One region of the Listeria farberi genome, then DNA from elsewhere that is predicted to be linked to it. Evidence: predicted binding sites of a transcription regulator. Region 1 holds the regulator's gene; the other holds the start of a gene.
The links. The regulator NrdR, encoded in region 1, represses ribonucleotide reductase genes. The targets are predictions, from matches to a motif close to AACACNATATATNGTGTT.

Region 1 (15,542 bases):
TTGTACGGAAAGCAATCTATGAAGGACTCGAAGTTTACGGTATTAACTATGGCTTTTTAGGGCTAGTCAATGGCGATATTCGTAAATTAGAATTAGGTTCTGTTGGTGATTTACTTCACCGCGGAGGTACATTCCTTTATTCCGCAAGATATCCTGAATTTGCTACAGAAGAAGGACAACTTAAAGGAATTGAACAATTGAAAAAACATCAAATCGATGGTTTAGTTGTAATCGGTGGAGATGGTTCTTACCACGGAGCGGAAGCACTTACAAAACGTGGTTTCCCAACTATTGGTATCCCAGGAACTATTGATAATGATATTTCTGGAACTGATTTTACTATTGGTTTTGATACAGCTTTAAACACTGTTCTTGATGCACTTGATAAAATCCGTGATACAGCTACTAGTCATGAACGTACTTTCATTATTGAAGTTATGGGTCGTGATGCTGGTGATATCGCTCTTTGGTCTGGTCTTGCTGGTGGCGCTGAAGCTATCATCGTTCCAGAAGAAAGCTTTAATATGGATGATGTCGTGGATCGTTTGAACAAAGGTCGCGAACGTGGTAAAAAACACAGTATTATCGTCGTTGCTGAAGGTGTAATGTCCGGTAACGAATTCGCTAAACAATTAGCTGAATATGGCGATTATCATGCACGTGTAACTGTTCTTGGACACGTTCAACGTGGTGGTAGCCCGACTGCATTTGACCGTGTACTTGCAAGTCGTCTCGGTGCACGTTCAGTAGAATTATTGTTAGAAAACCGCGGAGGATTAGCTGTTGGAATCCGTGAAAATAGAATTGTCGAAAATGACATTAGTGAGATTTTGAAAGAAAAACACACTCTTGATCAAAAATTATTTGATCTTGCATCTATTTTGTCGATTTAAAACGGCTGAAGAGCTGGCTGCCATGACAAAGCATGGTAGCCTTTCTTTGTGAAAAATTTTAGTAACGTATAAAAAATAGACTTTGAGAAAAAAGAGAAGTCAATTGTTAATTAAGCGTGCTGTAGCAATCCGGAAAACGTTTTCTTGTTATCGTTACCATGCTTCACAATTTGCGCTCTTATTCACAAACTTACTTGTTTTGCAAGGTTGTGACTGGTAAAATAGGTAATATATGTTTATAATAAATACGAATGAATAGCTAAGTTCTAGGAGGAGTAATAACATGAAAAAAACGAAAATTGTTTGTACAATTGGTCCTGCAAGTGAATCAGTTGACACTTTAGTTCAGTTGATCGAAGCAGGAATGAACGTAGCACGTCTTAATTTCTCTCACGGAGACTTTGAAGAGCACGGTGCGCGTATTGTAAATATCCGTGAAGCATCGAAAAAAACTGGTAAACAAGTGGCTATCTTACTTGATACAAAAGGTCCAGAAATCCGTACAAACGACATGGTCGGCGGAAAATTAGAATTCCAAACAGGTGATGTTGTACGTGTTTCTATGACTCCTGTTGAAGGAACAAAAGAAAAATTCTCCGTAACTTACGGCGAACTTTATGATGACGTAGAAATTGGTTCTTCCATTTTACTTGATGACGGCTTAATCGGCCTTGAAGTAATCGAAAAAGACGAAGCTAATCGCGAACTAGTTACTAAAGTACTTAACCCAGGTGTACTTAAAAATAAAAAAGGTGTTAACGTACCTAACGTTTCTATCAACCTACCAGGAATCACAGAAAAAGATGCTGCTGATATCCGCTTTGGTTTAGAACAAGGTATTGACTTTATCGCTGCATCTTTTGTACGTCGTGCTACAGATGTTCTTGAAATTACTAAAATTTTAGAAGAGCACAATGCAACTCACGTACAAATCATTCCTAAAATCGAAAACCAAGAAGGCGTTGACAATATTGACGAAATCTTACAAGTATCTCAAGGTCTAATGGTTGCTCGTGGTGACCTTGGTGTTGAAATTCCAGCTGAAGAAGTTCCGATTGTACAAAAAGAACTTATCAGAAAATGTAATAAACTTGGTAAACCTGTTATTACTGCAACACAAATGCTTGATTCCATGCAACGCAACCCACGTCCAACTCGCGCTGAAGCAAGTGACGTAGCCAATGCGATTTTTGATGGAACTGATGCAATTATGTTATCCGGTGAAACAGCTGCTGGGGATTATCCAGTAGAAGCAGTTAAAATGATGGCGAAAATCGCTGTTCGTACAGAAGAAGTACTAGTTGCTCAAGATAAATTTGCACTTAAACTTCACGAAAATACGGATATGACAGAAGCTATCGGTCAAGCAGTTGGCCATACTGCGAAAAACCTAAATGTACAAACTATCGTTGCTGCGACTCAAAGTGGTCACACAGCTCGTATGATTTCTAAATACCGTCCAAAATCTCATATCGTTGCTGTAACATTCAACGAACATGTATACCGTGGATTAGCTCTTTCTTGGGGTGTATATCCTCGTCTAGCTACTCCTGTTAGCAATACTGACGAAATGTTCGACCTTGCAGTAAAAGAATCTCTTGCTTCAGGCGTAGCGAAACAAGGCGATTTAATCATCATTACTGCTGGTGTTCCAGTTACAGAAAGCGGAACAACAAACGTTATGAAAATCCAGTTAATTGGTGAAAAAGTTGTTAAAGGCCAAGGTATTGGCAGCAAATCTGTTATCGGTAAAGCAATCGTTGCTAAATCCAATGCAGAAGCACTTGAAAAAGCAGAAGAAGGCGGAATCTTAATCGTTAAAACAACGGATAAAGAAATGCTACCTGCATTCGAGAAAAGTGCAGCAGTTGTTGTGGAAGAGGGCGGCTTGACTAGCCACGCAGCAGTTGTAGGAATCAACCTTGGCATTCCTGTCATCGTTGGCGCTAAAGATGCAACATCCCTTGTAAAAGACGGTGAAATCATCACTGTTGATTCTCGTCAAGGCGTTGTGTATAACGGCAAAACAGCCACACATTAATAGTTAACTTTTTAAAAGCGTCCCGCATGCGGGACGCTTTTTTTATGCGCACGCCTGTATTGTTTTTCGATTACGCCAAAATAGGTTATAATAGAGAGTAAGTATTGGAGTTGATTTTATGAGAAAATTTATTCTTTATTGGGCTTTATATGGCTTAATTGAGTTAATTATGTACGTTTGGTTATTCCAAGTAATTGGCTTTTGGCCACTTCTTTTTATTCAAATAGCTTCAAGTGCTTTTGGTATTTTTATTTTCAAACGTCTTGGAGGCAATCTTTTCCGAAATTTACGAGATGGACGGACCGTAGCCCCGTATTTATTGGATAGTCTGTGTTTTTTTATCGCTGGTTTTTTATTAATTATTCCAGGTGTTATAACAACCATACTTGGGCTACTCATTTTTATTCCGTTTTCCCGCAAATTATTAAAACCTAAATTAACAAAATGGCTTGGAAATCAAAAGAAACATACGCAATATTATTATTTTGATATGTAATGAAAACCTCTATGGGAAAAACTTTCTATAGAGGTTTCATTGAAAAAAGGGTAATTCATTTTCCTTATGGCATTTTAGTATTACTATAAGGTATGTTTATGATATAATAATTGTTATCTCGCTTCCTAGATGCGTGATATTGAAAGGTGACTTAATATGTTTACGGAAAGTATGTTATTTTTACTTCTTTTTTTACTTCTCGGACTTATAGCAAAAAATAATTCGCTTATTATTGCCGTAGCTGTCGTTATTCTATTGAAGTTATTTCATGTTGATGGCAAAGTAATGGAAATGATTCAAGCCAAAGGAATTAATTGGGGCGTCACGATTATTACTGTTGCCATCTTAATTCCAATTGCGACAGGTCAAATCGGCTTTAAAGATTTAATTGACTCTTTTAAATCGGCAGCTGGCTGGATTGGTCTCGGGGCAGGGATTGCTGTTTCTATTTTAGCGAAAAAGGGTGTAGGCTATATGGCCGTTGATCCACAAGTAACTGTTTCACTTGTATTTGGCACCATTTTGGCAGTAGTGCTTTTCAGAGGGATTGCTGCTGGACCGGTAATTGCAGCTGGTATTGCGTATATGGCAATGCAGTTAGTTGCATTCATAAAATAAATACATACGTAAAAAAGGATAAAAGGAGGAAACGAAATGACGTTATCTAAAGGGTTGGAAAATGTATATGTGGCTGAGACTTCCATTAGTTCTATCATTGATGATATGTTAACTTATGTTGGTTACGGTATAGATGATTTGATGGAAAATAATGCTTCTTTTGAAGAAGTGATTTACTTATTATGGCATTTACGCTTACCTAATAAAGAAGAATTTAAAAAATTTAAATTAGAAATTCAAGAAAATATGGCAGTATCTGAAACCATTATTACAAGTTTAAGAATGCAGAATCATCAAAAATTGCATCCAATGAGCGTTTTAAGAACAACAGTTTCCATGCTCGGTGTATTTGATACAGAAGCTGAATTAGATGATGGGGAAGCAGTTTACCGCAAAGGCTTGCGTCTTCAAGCAAAAATGCCAACCATAGTTGCTGCTTTTTCAAGAATTCGTCGCGGGCTTGATCCGATTCCGCCAAGAGAAGATTTAAATATGGCAGCAAATTTTCTTTATATGATTACAGGAGAAGAAGCAGATGAATTATCGGTAGAAGCGATGAATAAAGCACTTGTACTGCATGCTGACCATGAGTTTAATGCGTCTACTTTTACAGCGAGGGTTTGTGTGGCAACGCTTTCGGATGTTTATTCCGGCGTAACTGCTGCGATTGGTGCGCTAAAAGGTCCACTTCACGGCGGCGCTAATGAACGTGTATTTGATATGCTAGAAGAGATTGATCAAGCTGGCGATGTACGTAATTATATCCAAGAAAAAATCGATACTAAACAAAAAATCATGGGCTTTGGTCATCGTGTTTACCGAGGCGGGGATCCGCGTGCGCAACATTTGCGTGAAATGTCCAGAAAGTTAACTGCCGAAAAAGGCGAAGAGAAGTGGTTTGATATTTCGCTACAAGTAGAAGAATCAGTTTGGGAATTAAAACATTTAAAACCGAATGTCGATTTTTATTCTGCCTCCGTTTATCATGCGCTTGGTATTGACCGGGATTTATTTACATTAGTATTTTCCGTGAGTCGTGTTTCCGGTTGGTTAGCGCACATTTTTGAACAATATCGTGATAATCGTCTTATTCGTCCCCGTGCTATCTACGTTGGACCTGAAAATAGAAGTTATTTACCTGTAGAAGAACGAATTTAATGGAGGAGGAACAAACTTTATGAGTCAAAAAATTCAAGTAGAAAATGGTGTGCTAAAAACACCAAACAATCCAGTCATTCCTTTTATTGAAGGGGACGGAACTGGCCCAGACATCTGGGCAGCTGCGAAACGCGTTTTAGATGCCGCAGTAAAAAAAGCTTACAATGGTGAAAAAGAAATCGCTTGGAAAGAAGTATTAGCTGGTGAAAAAGCATTTAAGCAAACGGGTGAATGGTTACCACAAGAGACTTTAGATACAATTGACGAATATTTGATTGCTATTAAAGGACCACTTACAACTCCGATTGGTGGAGGTATTCGGTCATTAAATGTTGCTTTACGTCAAGAACTAGATTTATATGTATGTTTACGTCCAGTTCGTTATTTCAAAGGCGTACCATCACCTGTAAAACGTCCTGAAGATACAGATATGGTCATTTTCCGTGAGAATACAGAAGATATTTATGCAGGCATTGAATTTAAAGAAGGTAGCGAAGAATCAAAAAAACTAATAGCCTTCTTAAAATCTGAATTTGGCGTTGATAAAATCCGTTTCCCGGAAACTTCTGGTATTGGCATTAAGCCAATTTCCAAAGAAGGAACAGAGCGCTTAGTTCGTTCCGCGATTGAATATGCAATTAAAGAAGGTCGTAAATCATTAACGCTCGTACACAAAGGGAATATCATGAAATTCACAGAAGGAGCTTTCAAAAACTGGGGCTATGAGTTATGTGAACGCGAATACGGCGATAAAGTATTTACTTGGAATGAGTATAATCGTATTAAAGAAGCAGAAGGAACAGAAGCTGCTGATGCGAAACAAAGAGAAGCGCTTGCTGCTGGGAAAATTTTAGTGAAAGATTCCATTGCAGATATATTCTTACAACAAATCTTAACTCGTCCAGCTGAATTCGATGTTGTGGCTACGATGAATTTAAATGGAGATTATATTTCTGATGCACTTGCTGCTCAAGTAGGTGGAATTGGTATTGCTCCAGGAGCGAACATTAATTACTTAACAGGCCATGCGATTTTTGAAGCAACACATGGTACTGCTCCGAAATATGCTGGTCTTGATAAAGTAAATCCTTCATCGGTGATCTTATCTGGGACACTTCTTCTTGAACATATTGGTTGGGGTGAAGCAGCAGCCTTAATTAATCAGTCAATGGAAAAAACCATTGCTGCGAAAACGGTAACCTATGATTTTGCTCGATTAATGGACGGGGCGACAGAAGTTAAATGTTCGGAATTTGCGGATGAATTAATAAAAAACTTCTAAAATACTTCATCTTTAAACTCTAAAACTAGTCTGTAATTGTACATTTAATCATAAAAGTACGTTTTTAAAACAAACCATTTAATCCCATTCGGATAAGTGGTTTGTTTTTATGTTCCTATGGTAAAATAGACACAAGTGAATGATTATATCGAGGAGGATATCCCTGTGAATAAATTAGTATTAATTGATGGAAATAGTATCGCGAATCGCGCTTTTTATGCGTTACCGCTTTTAAATAACGATAAAGGTGTTTACACAAATGCGGTGTATGGATTTGCGATGATGTTGATGAATGTACTCGAAAAAGAAAAACCCAGCCATGTGCTCGTTGCATTTGATGCTGGTAAAACAACTTTTAGACACACAACATTTAAAGGTTATAAAGGTGGACGTCAAAAAACCCCGAGTGAGTTATCTGAACAATTTCCATTCATCCGAGAACTTTTAACGGCGTATGATATTCCGCAATATGAACTTGCTAATTATGAGGCAGATGATATTATCGGAACGTTGACAAAAAAAGCGGAAGCAGATGGAATGGAAGTTGCTATCATTACCGGAGACCGCGATTTAACGCAATTAGCTTCTGAAAAAACAACGGTTTATATTACTAAAAAAGGTATAGCCGATATGGAAACCAACACACCAGAAACACTAAAAGAAAAATACAATCTAACTCCTGAACAAATTATTGATATGAAAGGCTTAATGGGTGATTCATCCGATAATATCCCTGGAATTCCAGGTGTCGGTGAAAAAACAGCCTTAAAACTGTTACATGAATTTGGTGGATCCGTGGAAAGCGTGTTAGAACATGCCGAAGAAATTTCTGGAAAAAAACTAAAAGAAAAAGTGCTGGAAAATAAAGAATTAGCTATTTTAAGTAAAGAGTTAGCTACAATCAATGTGGATTCACCGATTGAATGCACGGTGGAAAGCACGAAATATGAAGGCTTTCAAACGGAAAAAGTTATCCCTTTATTAAAAGAAATGAATTTTACAACACTTTTGAAAAATATCGAAGGTGATACGCCTGAGGAATCGAAAGAACTAAAAGAATTGTCTTTTGAAATCGTAACGGAATTAAAAGAACAACACTTTGGTGGGAAAACCGCGCTTTATGTGGAGCTAGAAAATGATAATTACCATACAGCAAACTTCATCGGGCTGACAGTTCATTCCAGTCAAGGAACATATTTCTTTACAAAAGAAACAGCTGAAAGTAGTGAGGCATTCCGCAAATGGGTAGAAAGTGAACAAACAAAAGTAGTGTATGATGCGAAGAAAACTATGGTGGCGATGAATCGTATTGGTTTTGCTATTTCGGGCATCACATTTGATATTATGTTAGCCTCTTATTTATTAAACCCATCTGATTCCATTGATGATTTTACAAGTGTAGCAGTGAGGCATGACTACACTGAAGTAGAGACAGATGAGACGATTTATGGAAAAGGTGCTAAACGAAGCACACCGGAAGAGAGTATTGTTGCAGCTCATCTTGCTAGAAAAGCAGTAGCGATTGCTGGTTTAGAAAAGAGATTGGTAGATGATTTAGAGAAAAATGAACAATTAGCTTTAATGGACGACCTCGAGTTACCATTAACTTTTGTTTTAGCAGAGATGGAAATGCAAGGTGTTAGCGTAGACACAGCTCGTCTTGAAAATATGAAAGTTGAACTAGCTGGCAGACTGAAAACCTTAGAAGAGTCTATTCATTCACTAGCTGGTGAAAAATTCAACATCAATTCACCAAAACAACTAGGTGTGATTTTATTTGAAAAGTTGGAACTCCCTCCAGTCAAGAAAACAAAAACAGGATATTCGACAGCCGCGGATGTACTGGAAAGCTTATCAGGTAAACATGCAATTATTGATGAAATTTTATTATATCGTCAACTTGGTAAAATTCAGTCCACCTACATCGAAGGACTACTTAAGGTGACAGACAAAGACACACATAAAGTCCATACACGTTTCAACCAAACTTTAACGCAAACAGGACGTTTAAGTTCAGTTGATCCGAACTTACAAAATATCCCAATTCGTTTAGAAGAAGGTCGTAAAATCAGACAAGTTTTCGTACCAAGTAAACCTGGTTGGAAAATGTTTTCGGCCGATTATTCTCAAGTTGAGTTGCGAGTTTTAGCACATATTTCTGAAGATGAGAATTTAATTTATGCATTTAAACACGACTATGATATTCATACAAAAACAGCAATGGATGTGTTTCATGTCGAGCAAGATGAAGTAGATTCGTTAATGCGTCGTCAAGCCAAAGCAGTAAACTTTGGAATTGTATACGGTATTAGTGATTATGGGCTTTCTCAAAACCTTGGTATTACGAGAAAAGAAGCAAAAGACTTTATTGATCGTTATTTTGTGAGTTACCCAGCTGTGAAAGAATATATGCAAGATATCGTTCGTTTTGCAAAAGAAAAAGGCTATGTAGAGACCATTTTACATCGTCGTCGTTATATTCCAGAAATCGTTAGCCGTAATTTCAATGTGCGGGGATTTGCTGAAAGAACAGCAATGAATACACCTATTCAAGGTAGCGCCGCGGATATTATTAAAAAAGCAATGATACTCATGAATGAACGCTTAAAATCTGAGAATTTAGAAGCAAAATTGTTACTTCAAGTGCACGATGAGCTTATCTTTGAAGCGCCTGAAGTCGAAATTGCAAAATTAGAAGAGATTGTACCTGATGTAATGGAAAATGCGGTAGAACTTTCTGTGCCACTTAAAGTTGATAGCGCATTTGGCGACACTTGGTATGACGCGAAATAAATAGAGAAACGGGGAGTTTATATATGCCAGAAATGCCGGAAGTAGAAAATGTCCGCGCAACATTACAAGAATTAGTCCCAGGTAAAAAAATAGATCAAGTGATTGTCCGTGTTCCCAAAATGATTGTAGCAACCCCACCCGATGAGTTTGTGCATATGCTTGTCGGGCAAGAAATAGAAGCAGTGCGCCGTCGCGGTAAATTCTTATTATTCGATTTAACAAACTGTACGATTTTATCTCATTTACGAATGGAAGGTAAATTTCGTTTAATGAACGAAAACGAGGAAGTCAGCAAGCATACTCATATTATTTTTCATTTTGAAGATCACACAGAATTGCGTTTTTTAGATGTACGGAAATTTGGCACGATGGAAGTCACCAATAAATACGGCGAAGGAGAGACACGCTCAATAAAAAAACTCGGTCCAGAACCACTAACTCCATCATTTACATTAACGGATTTTGCGACTGGCGTGAAAAAAACAAGCCGCGCTATCAAAACGGCTTTACTCGATCAAAAGTTAGTAGCTGGAGTCGGAAATATTTATGCGGATGAAATTTGTTTTGAAGCAAAGGTGCGACCGGAGAGAGCTGCCAACTTACTTTCTGACAAAGAAATCAAGCGTATTTTTGAAGCGACAAAAAGCATTATGAAAGAAGCTGTCGCTCTTGGGGGATCAACTGTCAGAACTTATGTGAATTCACAAGGAAAACTTGGACAATATCAAGATAAATTAAAAGTATATGGTAAAACGGGTGAGCCGTGTGTTATTTGTGGAACACCGATTGAAAAAATCAAATTAAATGGACGAGGGACCCATTTTTGCCCGAATTGCCAAAAATAGAAAGCGAGCTGAAATCATGGGGAAAACAATTGGATTAACGGGAAGTGTAGCTACAGGAAAATCTACGGTGAGTAACCTGATTCAGCAAGCTGGAATACCGTTAGTTGATGCAGACATTGCTGCTAGAAAAGTAGTTGAACCAGGCACAGAAGGACTGAAAGAAATCATTGCCTATTTTGGGAAAGAAATTTTACTTGCAGACGGCACTTTGAACAGAGCCAAAATAGGAGAAATTATTTTTAAAGATAAAGAAAAGCGTGAAAAGTTAAATGAAATTACGCATCCTCGTGTGAAAGACTACATGTTAGAAGCGCGAGAACATTTTTTTAAAGCAGGCGAGGAGATTGTCTTTTTCGATATTCCGTTATTATTTGAAAGTCATTTAGAATCGTTGGTAGATCAAATTATCGTTGTTTGGACCACGCCGGAAACAGAGTTGAAACGTCTGATGGAGCGAAATAATTTAACAAAAGAAGAAGCTTTAGCAAGGATTGATAGCCAAATGGGAATTGATGAAAAGGCCAAAAAAGCCGATTTTGTCATTGATAATAATGAATCGCTTGAAAAGACACAAAAACAAGTTCATACAATTATCGAACGTTTTGTAAAGAACAAATAGCCACCCTTACTTTCACATGGTATAATGAGGCATACAAATAAACAGATAGAGAAAGTTAGAGATAGGAGTGATTTTTTGTGAGATGTCCTACTTGTCAATATAATGGTACACGTGTTGTAGACTCAAGACCGGCAGATGATGGCAATTCCATTCGGAGACGGCGTGAATGTGAAAAATGTGGATTTCGTTTTACTACTTTTGAGAAGGTAGAAGAGAGTCCTTTAATAGTTGTGAAAAAAGACGGGGCAAGAGAAGAATTTGCTCGTGAAAAAGTGAGACGCGGCTTAATAAGAGCCTGCGAAAAACGACCAGTAAGTGCGGAACAGATTGAAGAAATTGTGAATGAAGTAGAGCGTGAACTAAGAAACATTGGTGACAGCGAAATTGCTTCTGATTTAATTGGTGAGAAAGTAATGAATAAATTAGCGAATCTCGATGAAGTAGCATATGTGCGCTTTGCTTCGGTTTATCGCCAATTTAAAGATATTAGCGTTTTTGTAGAAGAACTAAAAGATTTAATGGAAAAAAATAAAGATAGGTGAGTAAATTGACGGAATTTTGGATGGAGCTTCAAGCGGTAGACAGCTATCAAGTGAAAGCAAGTGGAATCTTGACCGGTGCCGACAGAAAAATTATTACGATGTTATATCAACCGCTAATGGGGGCGGAATGTTTAGCTTTGTACCAAACACTGTTTACAGAAGTCGAAGAAAACAGACTGTGGTCAGAAGCGCATTCGCACGTCCAACTTTTAAATATGCTTGATATTAGTATGAAAGCTTTATTCGAGGCACGGCTAAAATTAGAAGGCTTGGGTCTTTTAAAGAGTTATGTGAAGACCGAAAACGATCAACGCTTTTATATTTACGAAATTCTGCCACCGTTATCACCAGAAAAGTTTTTTTCAGATGGTCTATTAAATATTTACTTATATAGCAAAATTGGCAATGCACAGTTTCAACGTTTGCGTCGTTTTTTTGCGGACGAGGCATTTGACACAGATACATACAGCGAAATCACTCGTTCATTTCAAGATGTTTTTGAACCATTTAAAGGCGGTAGTAGTGCTGTTACGACGGAAACTAGCCAAAAGCTAGCAGACAAGGTCGCGCCAAAAGAAATTGAATTTGATGATGCGAGTTTTGACTTTAATTTATTTTTATCCTTGCTTTCACCCGGGATGATTTCTAGAGAAAAAATAACCAAAGAAGTGCGCCAAACCATTTTAAAATTAAATGGGATTTATCAAGTTTCTGAAAAAGACATGCCGAGTTATTTGTACCGAGCACTTGATGCAAATGGAGAGGTTGACATCGTTTATTTACGTAAAATCGTTCGCGAGGGCTATACTATTGAAAATGGTGCTCCACCAAAATTAAAAATGAAGCAGGAAACTATTGTAAATAAAGAACCAGAAGAAACGTTAAATGATGAAGAAGCGCTACAAGTATATTTAGAGAGCATTACCCCCTTTCAACTATTGGTAGATATTTCAGATGGTGCGGTTCCTGCTGAAACCGATTTGCGCGTCGTGGAAGAAGTTATGAATCAGCAAAATTTACCGGTGCCTGTAATGAATGTGCTAATCGAGTATGTTTTACTGCGGCTTGACCGGAAGCTTTCCAAGAATTACATGATGACAATTGCGGCTCACTGGAAACGAAAAAATGTAAAAACAGCAAAAGAAGCAATGGATCTCGCGTGGCAAGAGCACGAGAAATATAAACGACTTCAAGAAGAACCAGCCACACCAAAAACGAATAATTACAACCGAAATTATCAAAAAATAACTCGGAAAGAAATTTTGCCGGATTGGTTTGATAAGGAACAAGTTGCTCCAGCGGAAAATAAAATGACAGACAAAGAAAAACAAACACTCGAAGATCAAGTTCGCGAAATTAAAGAACGACTAAATAAAAGGTAGGTGAAGAAGATGGATAACATCGAAAGAACATTAGGACAGCTTTTTGAAGGACGCGACTTTGAAAAAGAATACCAAAGTTTAAAACAACAAGTTCTCCATTATCAACCAATTCAAGATTTTTTCAAAGAGCACAAAGAAGAGGTTACCGAGCAATTAGTTAATCAAAACTTGTCCAATTTATATGAATTCATGACACAACACAAAAAATTCACTGAACAGGAAGAAACTTTAATGCCCGGCTATGCGCCAAAACTGGTCCTTAATGGGGAATTCATCACTGTCACCTACTATCCGACGAAAGAGAAAATAGAAGAAGATAAACGCCGTGCAGTTGAGCGGAGAATTCGTTCTCTTTATATGCCAAAACAAGTAGTGGATGCGAATTTAGCGGACTTTTATACGGATGAAGAATCACGTCAATTAGCACTTGTTGAAGCTTATCAATTTTTAAATAATTATCCTCCGAAAAGTGGGAAGCGTGTGAAGGGATTATTTATTCATGGTAGCTTTGGGACTGGAAAATCATATTTGTTAGGCGCTCTTGCGAAAGAACTTGCTTTAAAAGGTATTTCAACGACACTTGTTTATTTACCCGAGTTCATGCGCGAAGTGAAACAGTCTATTTCGGATAATACTGTTGGCGAAAAAATCCAATTTGCGAAAGAAACCGAAGTATTAATGCTTGATGATATTGGAGCAGAATCAATGACAGCGTGGACACGTGATGAAGTGTTGGGTGCGATTTTACAATTTCGGATGCAAGAAGAATTACCTACGTTTTTCTCGTCTAATTACAATATGGATCAACTTGAGAATCATTTAATGTTTGCTCAAAACGGTACCGAAGAAAAACTAAAAGCTCGCCGAATCATGGAACGGGTGCGCTATTTATCGAAAGAGGTTAACTTAGAAGGTAAAAATCGCCGCTTCTAAAAAGTACTTGCAAATATATCTTATCGGGCTTATAATGTGAAGTAATATAAAACAAAGTGATGAAAAGGACAACCAATTTAACGGAAAATTATAGAGAGGAAGGGCTAGCTGGGAACCTTCTATTGGAACTTAAATTTGGACCACCTTGGAACTTCTATTAGGAACGTTTTTTTACTAGTAATAATAGACGGATCGCTCCGTTACAGGCGACAAGAGTGAAGTAGTTAGTTTTAGCTATTTCTGAATCTTGGGTGGAACCACGAGCATAAACTCGTCCCTTGAAAGTAGGAGGGATGGGTTTTTTATTTTGCCCTCCTAACCATAATTTAAAAAAAGAAAAGGAGAGATTAGTATGAAAATCACATTTCCAGACGGTGCTGTAAAAGAATTTGAGCCAGGCGTGTCAACAGCTGACATCGCGGCTTCCATCAGCCCAGGTCTAAAAAAGAAAGCACTCGCAGGTAAATTAAACGGGGAATTACTTGATTTAGTAACGCCAATCCATGAAGATGGCGCAATTGAAATCGTTACTCCAGACCATGAAGATGCACTTGGTATTTTGCGCCACAGTACAGCTCATCTAATGGCTCAAGCGCTAAAACGACTTTATCCAGATGTGAAATTTGGAGTTGGTCCAGCGATTGAATCTGGTTTCTACTATGATATTGATACAGAAGCTGTTATTAGTGATGAATCTTTAGTTGAAATCGAAAAAGAAATGCAAAAAATCGTGCGTGAAAATGTTCCAATTGAGCGCGAAGTTGTTTCTCGCGAAGAAGCAATTAAACGTTTTAAAGCAATTGGTGATCAATATAAATTAGAACTTATTGAGGCAATCCCAGAAGATGAAACAGTGACAATTTATACACAAGGTGAATTTTTCGACCTTTGTCGCGGTGTTCATGTTCCTTCTACTGGTAAAATTCAAGTATTTAAACTATTAAGTGTAGCTGGTGCTTACTGGCGAGGAGACAGCAACAACAAGATGCTGCAACGTATTTACGGTACAGCTTTCTTCGATAAAAATGGCTTAAAAGAATTTATCCAAATGCAAAAAGAAGCAAAAGAGCGAGATCATCGTAAATTAGGGAAAGAATTAGATTTATTTACAAATAGTATCGAAGTTGGACAAGGATTACCGCTTTGGTTACCAAAAGGTGCGACTATTCGCCGTGTTATCGAGCGTTATATCGTGGATAAAGAAGAACGTCTAGGTTACAATCACGTTTATACTCCAATTATGGCAAACGTGGAACTTTACAAAACAAGTGGGCACTGGGATCACTACCATGAAGATATGTTTCCAACTATGAAAATGGATAATGAAGAACTTGTTTTACGTCCAATGAACTGTCCACACCACATGATGATTTATAAAAATGATATCCACAGTTATCGTGAACTGCCAATCCGTATAGCAGAGCTTGGTATGATGCACCGTTATGAAATGAGCGGGGCACTTTCAGGATTACAACGTGTTCGTGGCATGACTCTAAACGATGCACATGTTTTTGTTCGCCCAGATCAAATTAAAGACGAATTCAAGCGCGTTGTGGAACTGATTTTAGAAGTGTATAAAGACTTTGATATTACAGATTATTCCTTCCGTTTAAGCTACCGTGATCCGAAAAATACAGAAAAATATTTTGACGATGATGCAATGTGGGAAAAAGCCCAAGCCATGCTTAAATCCGCCATGGACGAAATGGAGATGGATTACTTTGAAGCAGAAGGAGAAGCTGCATTTTACGGTCCAAAACTAGATGTTCAAGTAAAAACTGCCATTGGCAAAGAAGAAACACTTTCCACTGTACAACTTGACTTCTTACTTCCAGAACGCTTTGATTTAACTTACATCGGCGAAGATGGTGAAAAACATCGCCCAGTAGTTATTCACCGCGGAGTTGTATCTACAATGGAACGCTTTGTTGCTTACCTAA
Region 2 (15,542 bases), 1.3 Mb from region 1:
GAAAAAGTCTGTAAAATTCACGAAACTTTTTTCCAATTGTTCTCTTCCGCCATCCATCCTAGAAAGTTTAAGCAGGTCATTTACCAGTCGAATCATTCGTTCTGTTTCGTTTTGAGTTACTTCAAGGAAACGTGGCGCGATTTCTTTATCTTCCCATGCCCCATCACTTAGAGCCTCTAAGTAACTATGCATACTTGTAAGTGGCGTTCTTAATTCATGCGACACATTAGAAACGAAATCGCGACGTTCTTGATCGACTTTTTCTTGATCGGTAATATCGTGTAATACCGCAATAACACCATTATTAAATCCAGTTTCTCTTTGAATAACGGAAAAATTAGCGCGCAGTACGTATGGTTTGTCAAGCGTACTACGATCCATCGTTAATGAACCATCGACTTCCATTAAATCTTCAAATTGGTAAGTATCACCAATATCTAGTACATCAATAATTGATCGGCCATTGGCACTCTCATGCTTCACGCGTAGCATTTTTTCAGCTGGAGTGTTAATGAGAATAACTTTTCCACGACGATCTGTCGCAATTACTCCATCAGTCATATAGGCAAGTACGGAGGAAAGTTTGCGTCTTTCTCCTTCTGTCATGGCCTGTGCTTCTTGAACTCGTTTTGTTAGCGTATTAAAAGAATCTGCGAGTTCGCCAATTTCATCCACACCGTAAACCTTAACTTTACGGCTGTAGTTTCCACGAGCCATTGCGTAGGCTTGACGTTTCATTTCAATAATTGGCTTTGTAATCGTTCTGGATAGTAAAATTCCAAGTACCGCTGTAATTATCATGGCGATTAAAGTACCCGTAATGAAAATGTTAGTAATATCGTCAACTTGTTTATATACACTTTCAATATCGGCGACAAGATAAATAGCCCCTATCACTTGTCCTTTATTTTTGATGGAGGATACGTTCACCCAGACACGGTTATTTTTATTTGATTCGTCTTTATAAATTTTATCCTCAGATGTAGTTCCGAGTGATAAGGTTCGTTTAACAAGGGGATCGTTACTTTTTTGCCCAACGATGCCTTGATTATCTAAATTAGAAGTCCCGAGAATTTTACCTTTATCATCTACTATTCTTACTTCTATTATGTTGCTGCTTGCACGCGAATAGTCGACCAAAAGCTCACGAATATCATTTTGTAATTTCACTGAGTTATCGCTATTTTTTATGATTTCTTCTCTAGCATTATAATCCAGCAATGTGATGCTATTCGTGATTGAATCTTGGAAATTCTTTTCCAATTGCCCTTCCAGCTCACGTACAAAATACGCGCCGATTACTTGCATCGCTACAATAATTAATAGCAAATACATAATAACTAACTTAAATTGTACAGACTGAAAAAATCTCATTTTATGCATAAGTCTTTCTACTCCTATTCGGGGTAATATATTTAAATTAGTATACCATATGTTGCAGGGTAGACGTATTGTTTTTCCTGTTATTTGGGTCCATTTATTTATAAAAATATTTGTTAAGTATGCGGATGTACCCAAAAAAAGTGGCCATCCAAGTTTTTTGCTTGGCGACCACTTCCTGTTTATTTATTCTTGTTCTGGATTGCGTAAATAATAACCAACACCGCGTCTTGTAACTAGCCACGCTGGATGACTTGGATTATCTTCAATTTTTTCACGTAGACGTCGAACCGTAACATCCACAGTACGAACATCACCGAAGTAGTCATAGCCCCAAACTGTTTGAAGTAAATGTTCTCTTGTCATCACTTGTCCCATATGTTTTGCTAAGTAATGAAGCAATTCGAATTCACGGTGCGTAAGTTCAATCGTTTCTCCACGTTTTGAGGCAACATATGCATCCGGATGAATAATCAAGGAACCAATTTCTAATTCGCTGTTTTCTTCTTCCTCGGCTGCATTTGAACTTACTTGGCTATGGCGACGTAAATTAGCTTTCACACGAGCGATTAATTCGCGGTTACTAAATGGTTTTGTAACATAATCATCGGCACCAAGTTCAAGTCCAATCACTTTATCAATTTCGGAATCTTTTGCAGTTACCATAATTATTGGCATATCATACTTCTTACGTACTTCACGACACACCTCAATACCATCACGACCTGGAAGCATAATGTCCAGTAAAATCAAATCTGGCTGAACTTCTTCTACAAGTTCTAACGCTTCATCGCCATCATAGGCGCAATATACATCAAAGCCTTCTTTATTTAGATTAAACTTAACTATATCCGCAATCGGTTTTTCGTCATCTACTACAAGAATTTTCTTTTCTGCCATTTTTTTACAGTCCTCTCATTCCTGGATTTCGCCGGCTTTAACCGGGACAGATATTTTTTATTTAATGCAAAAACTCACTAAATACTTTAGATTCCGGCCTGTCTTCATTAACAACATGCTACGAATAGACTTACTAATCAATTATAACACATACCATTAATTATCTGAATTATTACAAGCTATTTTCTCTTAAAATCACATAATCTCTTGGTTTTGCGCCACTTTATCAAATAAATGTAGCTTGGAAATTCGCGCCACTGCCTCTTCTAATCGTTTTTCATCCATTAAAAGTCCAACGCGTACATACCCCTCACCGAAAGTCCCGAAACCACTTCCGTCAGCAACAGCTACACTAACTTCATTTAATAAATAATCCGCGAATTCACTACTTGTAAACTCTTTTGGCACGGGCATCCATGCAAAAAAAGAGCCCGCTGGAGCAATTGCTTCCCAACCAATTTTATCACAAGCAGCTATAAATGCATTTCTACGGCTTTCATAACGAGCATTTAATTCTTGTACACAAGTTTGATCGCCTGTAAGAGCTTCAATTGCAGCATCTTGAATACCTGGGAATAAACTTACATACATATGATCTTGAATGAGGTTGATTGCTTCGACAACGTCTTTATTCCCGACAGCAAATCCTACGCGCCAGCCAGCCATATTATATGTTTTCGAAAGCGTATAAAGTTCGATTCCAACCTCTTTTGCCCCTGGAGTTTCTAAAAAACTAATCGGCTTCTTCCCATCAAAACCAATACCGCCATAAGCAAAATCATGTGCAATCGTGATATTGTTTTCTTTAGCGAAAGCAACTGTTTCTTCAAAAAAGCGAGTTGTAGCAACCGCGCCAGTGGGGTTGTTCGGATAATTTAAATACATCAACTCTGCTTTTTTCGCAACATCTTCAGGAATTTCACTAAAATCAGGTAAAAAATTATTTTCAGCAATAAGTGGCATTGTTTCGAATTGAACTTCTCCTAAAACTGCTCCTGATAAATAATCTGGGTAGCCTGGGTCCGGTAAAAGCATTACGTCACCTGGATCCATTAAACACATTGGCAGTTCAACAAGGCCTGTTTTCGTTCCAAATAATATGGCTACTTCTGTATTTGGATCAACAGTTACATTATATTCACGCGCATAAAAATCGGCCGCAGCTTGTTTAAGCTCCTGTTTTCCACGAAACAACGAATATTTGTGGTTCATTGGATTTTCTGAAGCTGTTTTCAGTGCTTCCACAATATGTTTGGGTGTTGGCTGGTCTGGATTTCCTTGACCTAGATTAATCACGTCATGACCTTCTGCCACCTTTTTTCCAACTTTTTCTACAAGGCTAGAGAAAAACTGATCTGGTAAATTTTGCAAGCGTTTGGAAATTTTCATTTTACACCCGTCCTTTTCAAGTTTCATTGATTAAAATAGTAAAGTTTTCTGAAGTATTTGTCCAGTATGATTTTTTTAAAACTTAAAAAAGCATTGACAAATTAGGGTAATATGCGTATATTTTTAACTAACAGGTTTTTCTAAAATATTTTCTCTTATCGAGAGCGGCAGAGGGACTGGCCCGATGAAGCCCGGCAACCTAACTTTATTTAAGCGTAAAGTGAAGGTGCTAATTCCAGCAAAACATTTTTTCGTTTTGGTAGATAAGAGGAGCTGGATATGTTCGACTTTCCACTTCTCTATTCTAAATAGAGAAGTTTTTTATTGCTTTCATGAATAAATCTGGATAAATAATCAACATACTGGGGAGGAAAAAAAGATGAAAAAATTAACAAAGGGGTTAGGAATTTTACTTGCATCAAGCCTTATTTTAGGATTAGCGGCATGTGGAGGAGGAAGTGACGACAAGGCCTTAAGCACAGAAAAAATTACAATCGGAACAACTGCAGGACCTCACCAACAAATTGCTGAAGAAGTTCAAAAATTAGCGAAAAAAGACGGTCTTGAAATCAAAATCAAAACATTTGATGATTATAACACGCCAAATACAGCTTTAAATGATGGTGATTTGGATGCGAATAACTACCAAACAATTCCATTTTTAGAACAACAAAAGAAAGATAAAGGCTACAAATTAGATGTTGCTTTTAAAACAGTAGCTTTCCCAATGGGTATTTACTCTAACGATATTAAAGACTTAAAAAACCTTAAAAAAGGCGACAAAATTGCCGTTCCAAATGATCCAAGTAACGAATACCGTGGTTTAAAACTATTTGAAGATGCTGGCATTATTAAATTAAAAGATGGCGTGGAAGAAAAAGCAACAAAAAAAGATATTGCTGAAAACCCGCTTGACCTTGAAATCGTTGAACTTGAAGCTTCTCAAATCCCTGCACAATTAGATGAGGTTGCAGCCGCAGCTATCAACACTAACTTTGCAATGGGGGCTGGACTTTCTATTAATAAAGATGCTATTTATCACGAACCTACAAAAGACAATCCATATCCAAATGTTTTCGTCGTTCGTAGTGCCAATAAAGATGATGAGGTCGTAAAAACATTAGAAAAATATTACCATTCAGATGAAGTAAAAGCATTTATTGAAAAAGAATTTAATGGGTCTGTAGTACCTGCATTCTAGGGAGTTGTTTTATTTTGATCGAATTACATCAAGTTTCAAAGACATTTAACGTAAATGGAAAAACCGTAGAAGCCGTTAAAAATGTTTCTATTACAGTCGAAAAAGGAGAAATTTTCGGTGTTGTTGGTTATAGCGGCGCCGGTAAAAGTACGCTCGTTCGTTGCATCAACTTGCTTGAACGTCCAGATGCGGGCCAAGTTGTCATTGATGGGAAGAACTTATCTACCCTCTCAAGTAAAGAACTTCGTGTCGCTCGTCGGAAAATTGGTATGATTTTCCAAGGATACAATTTACTAAAAACCGCAACTGTCTATGATAACATTGCCAAACCGTTAAAATTAGAAGGCGTTCCAAAAGACGAAATCGAGACTCGCGTAAATAAATACTTGTCGATAGTTGGCTTAGAGGATAAACGGAACAATTATCCAAGCCAACTTTCTGGCGGTCAAAAGCAACGTGTGGCAATTGCTCGTGCTCTAGCGCATGAACCAGAAATTCTCTTAAGCGATGAAGCAACAAGCGCCTTGGACCCGGAAACAACAGAAGCAATTTTGCAACTGTTACTTAAAATTAATGCGGAACTCGGCATTACGATTTTCTTAATTACACATGAACTTGATGTCATTCAACGTATTTGTGACCGGGTTGCTGTGATGGAAAATGGTCATTTAGTGGAGCAAGGTACCGTTCTTGATATTTTCACGAAAGCAAAACACGCGACAACCAAGCGCTTTGTTGGGTCGGAAGCTAGTTTTGATATCCCGCAAGATTTGCTTGAAAAATATATTGCGACTGGGAAATTGGTTTCCCTTCATTTTATTGGAGACGAAGCGGATGAACCTGCTCTCGCTCTTGTATCGCGCAAATTCGACGTTCTTCCAAGCATTTTAGCTGGCGGAATTGATCATTTGAAAAATGGAACACTTGGAAAACTGCTCGTTCATTTAAAAGGGGACGAAGCCGAGTATAGTAAAGCTATTTCTTATTTGAAAGAATCTGGAGTCGTTGTTGAGGAGGTCGAGTTACTATGAGTTTGTTTTTTGAAGAATGGGGCCCGATACTTTGGCAAGGATTTCTAGAAACGCTGACGATGACCGGGATTACACTCGTGATCTCGCTTGCGATTGGTTTACCACTTGGCGTATTTTTAACATTAACACGTAAAGGTGGTCAATCAGAAAACCTGGTTACCTATAGCATTTTAAACTGGGTTATTAATATTTTACGCTCGTTACCGTTTATTATCTTGTTATTCTTAATGATTCCTGTAACAAGGTTTGTTGTTGGGACTACTATTGGGATTCAAGGAGTTATTATGCCACTTGTTGTATTTACGGCACCTTATATTGCTCGTTTGATGGAGTCTGCCCTTTTGGAAGTGGACCGCGGGGTTGTGGAAGCTTACCAAGCTATGGGGATTTCTACTCCGAGAATTATTTGGAGTGTGGTTATTCGCGAAGCTCGGTCTGGTATCGTTCTCGGTTTGACTATTGCTACGATTGGACTAATCGGCGCGACAGCAATGGCTGGACTTGTTGGTGCTGGTGGCCTTGGAACAATTGCATACCAATATGGTTTCCAGCGTTTTGAACCGACTGTCATGTACACAACGATTATTATTTTAATTATCATGGTACAGGCACTACAATCATTCGGAAATTTCTTATCTAGACGTCTTAAAAAAGATTAATTTTACTACTAAGAGCTTGGTGCGTAGTGTTCCGGTATGGACTCGGCCACCAAGCTTATATTATTTTTAAAAGAAAAAGGGAGCGAAGAACATGTGGAAGTTGGCATTATGTCAGACCGATGTAGTTTTTAAATATCCGGATGCAAACTATGCAAGGATTGAAAAAGCGATTGTCGAAGCTGCTGAAAATGGGGCCGATATAGCCGTTTTACCAGAAATGTGGAATACAGGTTATGCTTTAAATGAATTAGCTGGGGTTGCTGATTTAAATGGGCAGAGAACAAAAGAATTTTTAGCAACGCTTTCTGAAAAAAACCAAATTGCTATTATTGGTGGCTCGGTTTCTATTTCAGAAGGAAGCAAGTTTTCGAACACGATGTACGCTTTTGATAAATATGGCGGACTACTTTCTTCATATAAAAAGGTACACTTATTCCAACTTATGAATGAACACTTATACTTAGAAGCTGGAAATGATAAAAATCTTTTTCGACTAGATGGTATTTCTTGCGCAGGGTTCATTTGTTATGATATTAGATTTCCGGAATGGATTCGTAAACATACTTCAGAAGGCTCAGAAGTTATTTTTGTTTCTGCACAGTGGCCAGCTGAGCGCATTAACCAATGGGAACAACTACTTATCGCTCGTGCAATTGAAAACCAAGCTTTTGTTGTTGCTGTCAACAGGGTTGGTGATGATCCAAATAATCATTTTAACGGGCACTCGCTTGTTATTGATCCACTTGGAAATGTTATTGTTCATGGTGGCGAAGAAGAAGGCAATATTTATACTGAAATCGACTTGAATTTAGTTGCCGAAACGAGAGGGATCATTCCTGTTTTTACCGACCGTCGTCCTGAATTATACTAAAATAATATAATTTACGAGTCAAATTAGCTATTTTTTACAATTTCTCATTAAATCTTCAAATCCCCTTCACTAACGAGGTAATTTATGGATTAATTTTTGTTAATTTTGATATTATATATTATAGTTAACAAAAGAGTAAAGGGGATACTAATAATGGATACACTATTTAACTACAAAGAATTTGTTCGATTATCTCATGAAGGCAACATTAACTACGAAAAGTTAAAAGTTCCAAAACATACTGAATTAGTCGATACTGCATCTCAAAGAAATAGTCATGTCTATTTAATTATCGACGGATTTGTTTCGATTTCTATGAACCCAGAATCATCTAGCATTTATACTGTTCTTGGAAAAGGCTCTTTTATCAATTATTATAGTTTATTCCAGGGAAACGTAGATGACTTTTTATTTAAAACTATATCAACTTGTACTATTTATAAATACACATTTAAGGATTTAGAATATTTTCTCTCTATGTTTCCTGAGAACTTTGGGTTCCAATTTTTCATAATGCGCGATTTGGCTCGACATGCTTTCTTCAAAAGTCTTTTCGCTGAAACAAGTTCTTCTAATAAGCTAGAACTTTCTTTTGTCAATATCGGGAAACTTCATGGAATTCCTTATGAAAAAGACAGTGTAATCTTACCAAAAGAAATGCGAACAAGTATTATAGCCGCTTACAGTAATCTTTCAAAAAGCAGCTTTTACAAACAATTAGCGCTTTTAAAAGACCACGGGGAAATATGGAAAAATAATAAAGAGTGGGTCATTAAGAATAAAGAGCTGCATGACTATTCAAAATTAAGACAAGATATATAACAAAAATCCGCCCTGGAAATAGGCGGATTTTTGTTTCGCTATAGATATTATCCCTTAATTATTTTAATCGTTTCAACGTTTTTTTCTTTAACATTATCGTGAAAATTCCATATATTGCTATCGTAATTAATATAGTGAATATTAACTGAAATGTCATTGTTTGCTCCATAAAAAAGGGTCTTTGCGTCATCATTAAATAAAAGATGATTGGATGTAAAATGTAGGGTAATAAGGTATCACTGCCAACGATGTCCATTATCGTTCTTTTAGTTGGGATAATAGCAATTAATAAGAAAATCCATAAAAAGGCTAAGAAAAATGACGCCATAACATTCACTATATAACCTACTGCAGTGACGCTAAATGTCGTTTTATTTAGAAATCCGTAAAATAAATTAAGAAACTCATCTGGTTGTGTAGAAAACAGATTATATAAGGCTATAACTAATACCAAAGTAATTATGCCACATATGTACTTATACTTTTTCAAAAATATACGTAATTTGTTAAAACCACTTCTGTCCAGATAGAAACCAGCAATAAAATATGGGAAAAAGCTAAGAATTCTTGTAATTGTTAAAAATTGTGTCCCATAAAAGTATCTATTTGTAATTGCAACAACGAGTAAAACTAAAACAATCAGTAATACATCTACCGCATATTTGCCTCGTTTATTTGCATACATGGCGAACAGCATCCATACTGCCAGCGCTAACAAATACCATAAATGAAAAGCTGGGGTAATTAACATTTTTAAGTCTATATTTTTGTAGTACCCCGTCAAGAGTCCTAATAGTAAAAAAAGTGGCTGGAACATAATAAATAACCCTAACAACTTACCTATTTTCTTCCAGGTAATGTTTTGACTAAATATCCCATTAATAAAAATAAAAGCTGGCATATGAAATGAATAAATAACGTCAATTACTGCTACTTCTTTAGGTCCCATTACTAACAAAAAATGGCCGAATATCACTAGAAATATCAAAATACCTTTTATGTTTGATAGTTGATAATCATACTCTCTTTCTTTCAATAGATCACCTCGATGAATTTATAATAAAACTATGTATGAAATTAGTATTCTTGTCAACTTAAAATTAACATTACCTCTGCTTACTTATCTAAAGTCTAAAAAGAAGTTCTTTATTATCCAAAGAACTTCTTTTTTTCACAATTCATATAACACCACTTCATCAGCAGCAAGCGATTTTTGTACATCGATAATTCGTTGGTTGCTGGAACCGCGGAATGCTAAGTTTGGATCGAATAGCTTTTGTTCAAAGCGGCCATCTACAAGAACATCTATTAAGGATAGAAGTTCGAGTTTGTCGGTTGTTTCTTGCATCATTTCATCCCAAGTGTAACCTGTCCATGACCAAATGTCTTTCGTTTTCCCATATGTCGCGCGAATTCGTTTCACGACAGATAGGCACGTGGCAGTATTCAAAAATGGTTCCCCGCCAAGTAATGTCAGACCTTGGACGCTCTCATGCCCGATGTCTTTTAGAATATCGTCTTCTAATTCTTTGGTGTACGGTTTGCCGTATTTAAATGATTGCGCAGCCTTGTTGTAGCAGCCTTCGCAGTGGAAAGGACATCCAGATACATATAGACTGCACCGGACGCCCTCCCCGTCGACAAAGTTAAATGCTTTATAGTCGGCGATATACCCTCTGGATAATTCATTCGACTTCCATTCGCACGGTTTCGGATTATTCACCTAAGTTCTCCATATGTTTCACACGATTGCTAATTTCTACGTGACGTCCATGAACCATTGGACGTTTCATTGGATTACCTAGATAGCCACAAGTACGTTTTACAACATCTGCTTTTTCAGGGTCGGTGTTGCCACAGCTTGGGCATTTAAAGCCTTCTTCTGTAGGAACAAATTCACCTTCGAAATCACATTCGTAACATTTATCGATTGGCGTATTTGTACCAAGGTAAGCCACACGATCATAGGAGTAATCCCATACTGCCTCAAGTGCTTTTGTGTTGTGAACCATTTTTGGATATTCACAATAATGAATGAATCCGCCAGAGCAAAATTCTGGATAATCTTTTTCAAAATCAATTTTTTCAAAAGGTGTGATTTTTTTACGAACATCGTAATGGAAAGAATTTTGGTAGTAGTCTTTATCAGTAATGTCTTTAATTACACCATACTTTTCTTTGTCTAAACGGTTGAAACGGTCAGTTAAGCTTTCACTTGGAGTCGAATATACGCTGAACCAGTAGCCATATTTGTCCTTCCAATTGTCAGCATAGGCTTTTAGTTCTTTCACGATGTCGAGCGTGAAGTTTTTTGCTTCTTTGTCGCCTTCCCATTCGCCGCCGTAAAATACAGTCGCAGCTTCGTAAAGACCAATATAGCCGATAGAAATAGTAGAGCGTTCTTTATTGAAAAGTTGATCTACATTTTCGCCGTCTTGTAGTCGTTTGCCGAAAGCTCCATATTTATAAAGAATCGGTGCGTTTTCTGGTCGAGCTTGACGGACACGGTTTAAACGGAAAAGCAGTGCATCTTTGACTGTTTTCATACGTTCGTGGAAAATTTCCCAGAAACGTTCTTTATCCCCACCACTTTGGATAGCGATACGCGGAATATTAAGTGTTACAACACCCAGGTTGTTTCTTCCCGCGTTAACATGTTCTCCGTTTTCGTTCTTCCAAGCTGGTAAAAATGAACGGCAACCCATTGGTACTTTGAAATCTCCTGTTAAACGAACGAGTGAATCGTAGTTAAGTACATCTGGATACATCCGTTTTGAAGAACATTCCAGTGCCAATTGTTTGATGTCATAGTTCGGATCTTCTGCATTTAAATTAGTTCCACGACGAATCGAAAATACTAATTTCGGAAAAATGGCAGTATGTTTATCTTTACCAACCCCGCCAATCCGAACTTTTAAGATTGCTTTTTGAATTTCACGAGCAAACCAATCTTCACCAAGACCGAAGCCTAGTGTGACGAATGGTGTTTGGCCGTTACTTGTATATAATGTATTGATTTCATATTCTAAGCTTTGCATGGCATCGTAAATATCTTTACGTGTTTTTTCCGCTGCATAATCTTCTTGCTTTTCTGGAACGACCCATTCAGCCGCATCTTTTTTGTGTTTTTCAAAGTTCAAACGCGCGTAAACGGATAAAACTTCATCAATTCGGTCAACAGAACAGCCACCATACTGTGAACTTGCTACGTTTGCGATTATTTGAGCAATTTGTGCTGTAGCTGTTTGGATAGATTTCGGGCTTTCTACGTTGGCATTACCAATCGTAAATCCTTTTGAAAGCATTCCTTCAATATCAATTAGACAACAGTTAGTCATCGCATGGTATGGGCTGTAGTCTAAATCGTGAAAGTGGATTTCCCCTTTTAAATGAGCGTTGGATACGTGTTTTGGTAGCATGTATTTTAATGCGTAACTTTTTGCTACGGCTCCTGCTGTCAAATCGCGTTGTGTATTGAAAACAGTCGCATCTTTATTTGCATTTTCGTTCACTACTGTTTTGTCTTTTTGTAGTAATTTTTCGACGCTTTTGTGCATATCTGTGATGTTTTCGCGCTCGTGATCCCGGTCGTGACGATACTCTATGTAAGCCCTTGCTACATCAGGATACGTCGATTTCATTAAAGTATTTTCGACGCATTGCTGGATTTCATCGATGGTCATATCTGTCTTGTTAGGTAATTCACTTACAACCTCAAGCAAAATCTCTTCTAAAAAAGTTTCATTCTCTAAATTAATTGCTTTCATAGATGCTTCAATGGCATTACGAATTTTAATTAAATCAAAGTTTGCTTTCCGGCCATCCCTTTTTATTACCATTTGTTCATTAAGTTGTTCCACGTACATGATAATCCCTCACTAACTATATATTGTGTCTGCTTTAATAATATACCACAAGATAAAGTTTTTTTGTAATGATATCTGAGGATTTTTTGGAATTGGGACTAAAGAATTAAATGCTTTGAAAAATCCTTCACATAAAAGGTCTTTTGTCCCTTTACTTCTTTTTATTTTTTTGCTACTTATGCACTTTGCCCAATAGATGATTTTTTTCTTTGTGCAAAGTGCCATAGTTTTTGTAAAGCGTTTTCATATACAATGAATACAAGTTAAAAAATAGAAAGAGGCGAAGTAAGTTGGCACAATTATCATTAGAACATATTTATAAAATATACGATAACAAAGTAACTGCAGTTTCCGACTTTAATTTAGAAATCGATGACAAAGAATTCATTGTTTTTGTAGGACCATCTGGTTGTGGTAAATCTACAACTTTACGTATGATTGCGGGATTAGAAGAAATTTCAAAAGGCGAACTATCTATTGATGGTAAAGTAATGAATAATGTTGCGCCAAAAGACCGTGATATCGCAATGGTATTCCAAAACTACGCATTATACCCACATATGACTGTATATGATAACATGGCATTTGGTTTAAAACTTCGTAAAATGCCAAAAGACGAAATTAAAAAACGTGTTGAGCACGCAGCAAATATTCTTGGCTTAACAGAATACTTAAAACGTAAACCAAGTGCACTTTCCGGTGGTCAACGTCAACGTGTTGCTCTAGGACGTGCAATCGTTCGTGACGCTAAAGTCTTCTTAATGGATGAACCACTTTCTAACTTGGATGCGAAATTACGTGTACAAATGCGTGCAGAAATCACAAAACTTCACCAACAATTAGATACTACTATGATTTACGTTACCCATGACCAAACAGAAGCAATGACAATGGCTACTCGTATCGTTATCATGAAAGACGGTGTTATCCAACAAGTTGGTTCACCAAAACAAGTTTACGATCACCCAGTGAATATGTTCGTAGCCGGCTTTATTGGAAGCCCAGCAATGAACTTCTTCAAAGGTCGTTTAGAAGGTTCTAACTTTATCGGTGATGATTTCACTATTGAAGTTCCAGAGGGTAAACTTAAACTTCTTAAAGACAGAGGATTTGATGGTAAAGACATCGTTTTCGGTATTCGTCCAGAAGATATTCATGATGAACCAATCGTTATTGAAGCAAACCCAGGCTACACTTTCAAAGCGACTACTATTGTTGCCGAGCTTACTGGTGCTGAATTTATGCTTCATAGCCGTGTTGGCACACATGAATTCGTAGCTCGTGTTGATGCTCGCTCTGAACACCAACCAAATGAAGTCTTAACTTTAGCATTTGAAATGGCTAAATCTCACTTCTTTGACCCAGAAACAGAAGATAACTTAACTGACTAATGTACTTAAACACCCCCGCCACACGTGGCGGGGGTGTTCTTATTTTTCAAAAGGAAATTTAATTCCCCACTGCGACCTAACATCACTCATAATTGCGATAACATCGTTTGTTAATTGATAGGTTGTATTTTCTCCAGCTGCAATACTTTCTTCCATTGCTGTAATTTCATATTCTAATGCTTTATCTGTTTCACCCGCTTCGATTTCTTCTACTTTTCCTGTCGCGGTGTAAGTAACAGTTGCTCGGTCTGCCCGCGGGTACTCATCTACAGTGATAAATCCTTCTTCACAGGCTATAACACCCCGTTTTGGTACTTTAGCTCGGAAAGAAAGCGATACTACTGCCAACTCTTCTTCTTTATTTTTCAGTAAAATACCTGATTGTTCGTCTACACCCGTCTCGAATTTCTTCATCGTCGTTAGTACCTCATCTGGCGTTCCACTTAAAAAGTAACGTGCGAAACTTAATGCATATGTACCAATATCAAGTAATGCCCCGCCAGCTAAATCCATATTATAGAAACGGTTTTTCGGATTCTTTTCCTTAGCACTTCCAAAAGCTACTTGGATAATTTTAAGTTTACCAATTGCGCCTGAATCGACTATTTCTCGTAATTTCTTATAAAGCGGCATATGGAAAATCGTCATGGCTTCTTTAACAATCAGCCCTTTTTCCTTAGCTAATGCATTGATATCATCCAGTTCTGCACTGCTTACAGTAATCGCTTTTTCTGCTAAAACATGTTTCCCATTATGTAAACTTTTCATAATAAACTCGTAGTGGTTAGAATGAGGTGTAGCAATATACACTACATCAATTATTGGATCAGCAAGCATCACGTCAAAATCATCGTATACATTTTTAATCCCGTATTGATCTGCAAAAACTTGGCCCTTCTCTAAACTTCTTGCTCCTACAGCATAGATTTCGCGATTTAACCCCTGCATCCCTTCTGCAAATTGGTGTGCAATCGAACCTGGTCCAAGAATTGCCCAGTTAAGCTTTTTCATCATGGAATTCCCCCAAATATTTATTTTCGAACTTGTCAAAAACTATTGTATCATATATAACTTTTCCGATTCGCACATGGTATACTTATGTTATTAACTAAAAAGGATGATTTTATTTGACTAATAAATATTTAATTTGTTCGGATATTGATGGTACGTTACTGCGCCAAGATCAGACTGTTTCTGCAAAAACACGTGATTTAATCCAAACTTTAGAAAATGACGGCCATATTTTTTCAATTTCTACTGGACGGATGTATCGTTCTGCTCGGGAAGTAGGTTTTCAAGTTAGCAATTCTGGTCATGTTATCGCTTCCAATGGTTCTTATGCAGCCATTCGTGATGAAGAGCTTCTTAAAACTACTTTAGAAGAAAAAGCTATCCGTGAGACGTATGATATCATGCGCGACTTTGACTTACCATTATTTTTCTTCTCAACGAATACATTATTCTACACAAAAGAACCACCTGCATTTTTCCGAGAGCTTGCTGATAAAAGCCGACTTGATACGGGGCATAATAGTTTTTCACTCGTTTCTATTAATGATTCGCATGTTTTTGATGACAATATAAATCAATTTTTGAATGCTATCGTTGTCTCAGAGAATAATATATCTCGACTAGCCGATGTGCGTCAAGCGCTAAATAAAGCAAACGGAATTCGCGTACTTTCCTCTCACCATAATAATTTAGAAATTCTCCCTGCTAATTCTGACAAAAAAACCGCAGTTGAGGCGCTTGGAAATTATTACGGTATTCCTAGAGAAAGAATTATCACATTTGGTGATGGTGAAAATGATATTGGCATGCTACAATATGCAGGAACTGGTGTTGCGATGGCTAACGCAACTGATAATGTCAAAGCAGCAGCCAATCAACTTACTGACACGAATGAAGCAGACGGAGTTTACAAATTTCTAAAAGAATTCATTTCATAGGAAAAGAGGAAAAGGGATGAAAAAAGGGATTTTAAAGTTGTTTCTAGTTTTAGCTTTAGTCGCTGGAATTTCGCTACCAAGCT

Region 2: a site for NrdR is predicted at 12,132-12,149, ahead of nrdD (anaerobic ribonucleoside-triphosphate reductase). Genes of this name have one in related genera too.

What each region holds. Positions count from the first base shown of each region.
Region 1 is NZ_JAARZL010000001.1:1,340,015-1,355,556, reverse strand. Features, by position in the region: gene pfkA (6-phosphofructokinase) at 1-893, shown strand, start outside; gene pyk (pyruvate kinase) at 1,177-2,934, shown strand; gene HCB38_RS06730 (FxsA family protein) at 3,053-3,430, shown strand; gene HCB38_RS06725 (DUF441 domain-containing protein) at 3,587-4,048, shown strand; gene citZ (citrate synthase) at 4,085-5,206, shown strand; gene icd (NADP-dependent isocitrate dehydrogenase) at 5,226-6,488, shown strand; gene polA (DNA polymerase I) at 6,654-9,281, shown strand; gene mutM (DNA-formamidopyrimidine glycosylase) at 9,305-10,126, shown strand; gene coaE (dephospho-CoA kinase) at 10,143-10,745, shown strand; gene nrdR (transcriptional regulator NrdR) at 10,823-11,287, shown strand; gene HCB38_RS06690 (replication initiation and membrane attachment family protein) at 11,293-12,669, shown strand; gene dnaI (primosomal protein DnaI) at 12,679-13,602, shown strand; T-box leader at 13,653-13,884, shown strand; gene thrS (threonine--tRNA ligase) at 13,955-15,542, shown strand, end outside.
Region 2 is NZ_JAARZL010000001.1:59,585-75,126, reverse strand. Features, by position in the region: gene walK (cell wall metabolism sensor histidine kinase WalK) at 1-1,383, opposite strand, end outside; gene yycF (response regulator YycF) at 1,567-2,280, opposite strand; gene HCB38_RS00345 (pyridoxal phosphate-dependent aminotransferase) at 2,476-3,669, opposite strand; SAM riboswitch class I at 3,822-3,939, shown strand; gene HCB38_RS00340 (MetQ/NlpA family ABC transporter substrate-binding protein) at 4,049-4,870, shown strand; gene HCB38_RS00335 (methionine ABC transporter ATP-binding protein) at 4,885-5,901, shown strand; gene HCB38_RS00330 (methionine ABC transporter permease) at 5,898-6,560, shown strand; gene HCB38_RS00325 (carbon-nitrogen family hydrolase) at 6,652-7,431, shown strand; gene HCB38_RS00320 (cyclic nucleotide-binding domain-containing protein) at 7,585-8,253, shown strand; gene HCB38_RS00315 (acyltransferase family protein) at 8,312-9,289, opposite strand; gene nrdG (anaerobic ribonucleoside-triphosphate reductase activating protein) at 9,425-9,976, opposite strand; gene nrdD (anaerobic ribonucleoside-triphosphate reductase) at 9,969-12,119, opposite strand; gene HCB38_RS00300 (oligosaccharide ABC transporter ATP-binding protein MsmX) at 12,410-13,510, shown strand; gene HCB38_RS00295 (Gfo/Idh/MocA family protein) at 13,550-14,521, opposite strand; gene HCB38_RS00290 (HAD family hydrolase) at 14,638-15,459, shown strand; gene HCB38_RS00285 (ComEC/Rec2 family competence protein) at 15,476-15,542, shown strand, end outside.